2 linked regions of the Aureimonas sp. SA4125 genome follow. The protein of the gene in region 1 interacts with the protein of each later gene in a pairwise test. Links are inferred from orthologs where the notes say so. Each region holds a gene or a part of one and is shown in the gene's direction. Other genes may lie near its edges. The genes, in order: gltA and Sa4125_RS15770.

Evidence for each region.
Region 2: the proteins of gltA (region 1) and Sa4125_RS15770 interact in binary tests that used the Escherichia coli proteins (3 or more experiments, as listed by UniProt). The link is inferred for Aureimonas sp. SA4125 from one-to-one orthologs.

Annotation. Positions count from the first base shown.
Region 1 is NZ_AP025032.1:2,409,150-2,412,368, forward strand. What follows is about bases 195-3,093. They hold gltA (citrate synthase), read left to right. Parts: upstream 195-947; coding sequence 948-2,240; downstream 2,241-3,093. Other genes in these bases: gltX (glutamate--tRNA ligase), read left to right, coding at 195-796; ssb (single-stranded DNA-binding protein), read right to left, coding at 2,398-2,922. In the rest of the region: more of gltX, read left to right, coding at 1-194.
Region 2 is NZ_AP025032.1:3,329,335-3,332,454, forward strand. What follows is about bases 257-3,056. They hold Sa4125_RS15770 (lipid kinase), read left to right. Parts: upstream 257-1,091; coding sequence 1,092-2,021; downstream 2,022-3,056. Other genes in these bases: Sa4125_RS15760 (SAM-dependent methyltransferase), read left to right, coding at 257-599; Sa4125_RS15765 (DUF2293 domain-containing protein), read left to right, coding at 599-943; Sa4125_RS15775 (cytochrome c), read right to left, coding at 2,148-2,471; Sa4125_RS15780 (hypothetical protein), read right to left, coding at 2,537-2,785; Sa4125_RS15785 (DUF4010 domain-containing protein), read left to right, coding at 2,815-3,056. Also shown: more of Sa4125_RS15760, read left to right, coding at 75-256; more of Sa4125_RS15785, read left to right, coding at 3,057-3,120. UniProt on the Escherichia coli protein: In vitro phosphorylates phosphatidylglycerol but not diacylglycerol; the in vivo substrate is unknown.

The DNA of each region.
Region 1 (3,219 bases):
TGCCGGCCGCCAGACGCTGATCTATCAGGCGATGGGCTGGGAAGTGCCTGTCATGGCGCACATCCCGCTGATCCACGGCGAGGACGGCGCAAAGCTATCCAAGCGCCACGGCGCGCTCGGTGTCGATGCCTATCGCGGGCTCGGCTACCTGCCCGAGGCGCTCCTCAACTATCTCGCCCGTCTCGGCTGGAGCCATGGCGACGAGGAAATCATGTCGATCGGGAACATGATCGCCTGGTTCGACATCACGGACGTCAACAAGGGCGCCGCGCGCTTCGACTTCGCCAAGCTGAACGCGCTGAACGGGCACTATCTCCGCGCCGCGCCCGACGCCGATCTCGTCGACCTCCTGATGACCGAGCGCGACCATCTGCCGAATGGCGATATCCTGAAGCAGAAGCCCGACGCAGAGACAATTGCTCTCCTGTCGGCCGCCATGGCGGGATTGAAGGAGCGCGCGAAAACCCTCGTCGAACTGACTGATTCGACATCCTATCTCTTCGCCGCGCGCCCGCTGGCGATGGAGGACAAGGCCGAGGCGATCCTCGCCGAAGGCGGCCGCGCCATCGTCAGGGATCTCGCGCCGATGCTTGCGGCGGTCAGCGACTGGAGCGCGATTCCGCTCGAGGACGCCGTACGCGCCTATGCCGAGGAGAAAGGCCTGAAGCTCGGCAAGGCCGCGCAGCCGCTGCGTGCCGCGCTGACAGGGCGCACCACGTCACCGGGCGTCTTCGACGTGCTCGCCGTGCTCGGCCGCGACGAAGCGCTGGCGCGGCTGAAGGATCAATCGATCTGACTGGCAATTCAGCAGATTGGATCGCAGTGCGGCGCAATATGTTCACCTGCTACGCAACTTGTCCCCTTTCCGGGATTGGAGTAGGCAGGTTCCATCGAGGTGTGCGCTGCGAAAGCCTCGGCGCTCGCGTCTTTCAAGGAAGGGGATACGCATGACGGACCACTCGGCGACGATCGCACTGGGAGACAAGACGGCAACCTGCGAAATCCGAAGCGGCACGATGGGCCCGGATGTCGTCGACATTGCGACCCTCTACAAACAGACCGGCACTTTCACCTACGACCCCGGTTTCTCCTCGACCGCGTCCTGCGAGTCGAAGATCACCTATATCGACGGTGACGAAGGCGTTCTGCTGCACCGCGGTTATCCCATCGATCAGCTGGCCGAGAGGGGCGATTTCCTCGAGACCTGCTATCTCCTGCTCTACGGCGAATTGCCGACCGAGCGCGAGATGTCCGACTTCGTCTACCGCGTCACACGGCACACCATGGTGCACGAGCAGATGTCGCGCTTCTACTCCGGCTTCCGCCGCGACGCCCATCCGATGGCCGTCATGGTCGGCTCGGTCGGCGCGCTCTCGGCCTTCTACCACGACTCGACCGACATCGCCGATCCGCACCAGCGCATGGTCGCCTCGATCCGCATGGTCGCGAAAACCCCGACGCTCGCGGCCATGGCCTACAAGTACCATATCGGCCAGCCCTTCGTTTACCCGCGCAACGACCTGTCCTACGCCGAGAACTTCCTGCACATGTGCTTCGCGGTCCCCTGCGAGCCCTACAAAATCAATCCCGTCCTCGCCCGCGCCATGGACCGGATCTTCATCCTCCACGCCGACCACGAGCAGAACGCGTCGACCTCGACGGTGCGCCTTGCCGGTTCGTCCGGCGCCAACCCGTTTGCCTGCGTCGCCGCCGGCATCGCCTGTCTCTGGGGACCGGCGCATGGGGGCGCCAACGAGGCGGCGCTGAACATGCTGATGGAAATCGGCACGGTCGACCGCATCCCCGAATACATCGCCCGCGCCAAGGACAAGAACGACCCCTTCCGCCTGATGGGTTTCGGCCATCGCGTCTACAAGAACTACGACCCGCGCGCCACGATCATGCAGAAGACCTGCCACGAGGTGCTGGACGAGCTCGGCATCAAGGATGATCCGACGCTGGAAGTGGCGATGGAGCTGGAGCGCATCGCGCTGACCGACCCCTACTTCATCGAAAAGAAGCTCTACCCGAACGTCGACTTCTATTCCGGCATCACGCTGAAGGCGCTGGGATTCCCGACGACGATGTTCACCGTCCTGTTCGCCGTCGCCCGCACCGTCGGCTGGATCGCGCAGTGGAAGGAAATGATCGAGGACCCGCACCAGCGCATCGGCCGCCCCCGCCAGCTCTATACCGGCGCGGCGCTTCGCGACTACGTGGCCGTCGGCGACCGCGCCTAGGCCTGCCGCGCACGTTTCTGCCAGACGGGCGCTTCGGCGCCCGTCTTCGTTTGAATGACAAGGGCGCTTCGGTGCCGCTACCGCCTATGAAAATGCCGGAGCGACCAGTTGGCCGCCCCGGCAGGACTGAACGTCGCCATGCAGGCGTGATGTCAATTTAGAACGGAATCTCGTCATCGAGGTCGCGGGACGATCCGCCACCGCCACCGCCACGGTCGTAACCACCCCCGCCGCCGCCACGATCGTCGCTCGGGCCGCGATCATAGCCGCCGCCACCGCCCCGACTGCTGGAGCCACCGCGCTCGTTGTCGCCGCCGCCGGAGCTGTCGCCACGTCCGCCGAGCATCTGCAATTCGCCGCGAAAACGCTGCAGCACGACCTCGGTCGCGTATTTCTTCTGGCCCGACTGGTCTTCCCAGGAGCGCGTCTGGAGCTGGCCCTCGATGTAGACGGTCGAGCCCTTTTTCAGATACTGCTCCGCGACCTTCACGAGGTTCTCGTTGAAGATCACGACGTTGTGCCACTCGGTCTTCTCCTTGCGCTCGCCCGAGGACTTGTCGCGCCAGGATTCCGACGTCGCGATGCGCATGTTGACGACGGCATCGCCCGAGTTGAGGCGCCGCACTTCCGGGTCGGCGCCGAGATTGCCGACGAGGATCACCTTGTTGACGCTGCCTGCCATGTCGTTTGTTCCTTCCATTGCTCGCCGCATCGCCGGCATTCCGGGCGCACCTTAAAGCACCCGTTGCCGTCCCGCCTGCCTGACGGCGCTGTTTCCACAGGCGCAGCCATGACCCGGTTTCCACAGGCGACGTCGCGGCGAGGCTTTCCCTTGCGCAATGTTCGTATTATGTTCCGGATTAGTCAACGGGGCGTGTGTCCGCCGAATGATTCCCACGGGTGCGCATCTCGACATCCCCGCGCGAATTTTTATCTAACGCTGGGCGTTCCGCAATTTCGCCGGATCGCACCCTCCTCA
Region 2 (3,120 bases), 920 kb from region 1 along the record:
TTTTCAATGTCCGCAAGCGGTGATAGGGCCCACGGCGCGTTGACGCCACGCTTGCCGGCAAGGCTAATCGGGCCATGGAAAAGTCCGACACGATTCGCCCCGGCGAACAGACCCTCGCCATCGATCCGGCGACCCTCGCCGACGCGCAATTGGCCTTCATCGGCCAGATTGCTTCGCCCTGGTCGCGCCGTGAAGATTGCCCGAAGAACATGCGTGAAGCGCGGTTGCGCGCCCGTCCTGCCGCCATTCTCATCGCGGCGCCTTTCCGCCCAGCGCTCGCGGGGCTTGCCGCCGGCCAGTTTCTGCATGTCCTGACCTGGCTCGGCCAGGCGCGCCGCGACCTCGCACTCCAGATGCCGCGCCATGCCAGCCAGCCACGCGGGACCTTTGCGCTGCGCTCGCCGGTCCGGCCGAACCCGATCGGACTTCACCTCGTGCGCATCCTCGCGATCGATTCGGCGGAAGGCCGGATCGACATCGACGGCATCGACGTCCTCGACGCCACTGCCGTCGTCGACCTCAAGCCGTTCTTCGAGACCGCCGACATTCCGCCCGCCGGGCCCTTCTTCGGCGGTTCTCCGGGAGGCGAAGACGCTTAATGGCGACCGATCGGCAGAAGGCGATTGCCCGCGCGCTGACGCTGACCATCCCCGGAGCGCCCTATCTCGACGCGGAGGCGATCCGCGAGGCGGCGCGGGCGCGCCACATGCGCAGTCTCCCCCCGAGCACGGCGCTGTGGCTCGCGGCCGTTGCCCACATCCGGCACGTCCATACCGATTACGACGTCCTGTTGGGGGAAGGCTATGGCCGTGACGCCGCCCGCTTCTTCGTCCTTGACGCCATCAACGCGGTGCTCGACCGCTGGGGCGCCACCCGCCTTCTCGACCCCGACGCGACCGACGAAGAAGGCCCTGCCGAAGAATCCGCCGACGACACGCATTGAGACATCCCGGCCAGAGCGAAGCGTTAAACAAGCGCGCGTCCTTCGCCGGCTGTGAAATGATGCGCCGCCGCGCCTTGTGTTTCCAGCTCCAGCGCATACCTCCGCCTTGGGAGCCGCTGCAGCGGTGGCGGCAGGACAGGATGGCTGAATGAGCGAGCGCGGCCGGGAAACCTCCAGACGGGCGCTCCTGCTCCTCAACACCAAGGCCAGAAGCGGCGGATCGCCGATCTCGACGACGCTCGACATCCTCCGTCGGGGGGGCGTCGAGCTCATCGAGCCGGATGCCGGCGACCGGCCTTTTTCCGAGATCATCGCCGAGCATGCGGCGGCGGTCGACCTCGTCATCCTGGGCGGCGGGGACGGCACGTTGAATGCGGCCGCCTCGGCACTGGTGGAGGCGCAGCTGCCGCTCGGCATCCTGCCGCTCGGCACGGCGAACGACCTCGCGCGGACGCTCGGCATCCCACCGGTGGCGGACGAGGGGGCGAAGATCATCATCGCCGGCCATCGGCGCACCCTCGATCTCGGCGACGTGAACGGCCGGCTCTTCTTCAACGTGGCCAGCATCGGCTTTTCGGCAAAGCTCGCCAAGCATCTGACCTCGGAGGCAAAAAAGCGCTGGGGCAAGCTCGGCTACGCCATTGCCGCTTTCAACCTCCTGCGCCAGAGCCGTCCCTTCTCGGTCGACATCGATCATGACGGCATCGTGGAGCGTGTGAGAACGGTTCAGATTGCCGTCGGCAACGGTCGCTTCTACGGCGGCGGCATGGCGGTTTCGGCCGATGCCGAACCCGACGATGGCATGCTCGACATCTACAGCCTCGAGGTCGAGCACTGGTGGGAACTGCTGGCGCTTGTCCCGGCTCTGCGACAGGGCACGCAGGGTCGTTGGAAGAAGGTCCGCACGTTCAGGTCCACCAACCTGTCGCTGACGACCCGACGAGAGCACGACGTCAACACCGATGGTGATCTGTCGACAGTGACCCCGGCGCATTTCCGTATCCACAAGGAAGCGCTTCAGGTCTTCGCACCGCCGGCCGGGCGCGACGACCAGCCGGCCGGGCCGGCCAGATCCTAACCTCTGGCGTTCTTCCCCGGAAATCACCGCTCGGCGTCACCCAGCATGCCGCCATCGCAGGCCTCTCGAGCCTGATCGAGACGACGCGGCCGCCGGGTCAGTTGCCTTGCCGTCAGATCTCTAGGCTCAACGATCCAGGCTCTCGATATAGGCGATAATGGCCGACGCCTGCTCGGATGTCGCGATGAACTGCGGCATGTCCGGATGGCCCGTCATGATCCCCTCCACCAGGGCTTCCTGCAGGTCGGAGACGGGATAGCGATCCGACAGGCTGCGGAATGGCGGGGCTTCGGGATGCGAACTGGCGCCTTGCGTCTCGATGGAATGGCAGGCCGCGCAATTGGCCTCCACCAGGTGCCGTCCGCGGGCGAGCAGCGCGGCGTCCGAGGCGCTGGCCTCGTTCGCCATCAGGCACAGGAGCCCGATCAGGAAAAGCCGTCGATAATCCATCCGCATTTCCCCGCTGCCTGCCCCTTATCCCTACCGCGATGGGCTGCCCGGACACTTGATCTCGATCAATCGCCGGATCCCGATACAGTGCGATGGTCCGCCAGTTCACGCGGCGATGCGATCACGTCAATTCGCGCTGCGGCAAACGACGACGCGCTCGCGCCGCCGCCGCCGTGACGGTGTTCACCCCGGGGATGATGGCGGATGACGGCGACGATGATGGGGCGGAAAGCCACAGGCGGCAAGGCCGGCTCGTCCGCATCGATCGGGAACGGCCCGGCCTGCGTCTCCGCCGACTGCCGCGCCGAGATCACCGGGGCATGAGCCTTGCCGGGGACAATCCGTGATTCCGGATCAGGAACTCATCCTTCGTTTCGGGACGGCCGCCGCCATCGGCCTGATCGTCGGCATTGAGCGCGGCTGGCGCGAGAGGGACGCCGCTGCGGGCTCGAGAACCGCCGGCATCAGGACCTATGCCCTCGCAAGCCTCCTCGGCGCTGTCGTGGCGGCATTGAGCCAGTCGCTGTCGAGCCCTCTGGTACTGGCAGCCGGACTTGTCGTCTACGCCGGCATTTTTGCCGGCTTCAGCTTCGCCGAGGCCCGCGAGGAGGGAACGTTCAGCGTGACAGGGGCCGTGGCCGGGGTGACG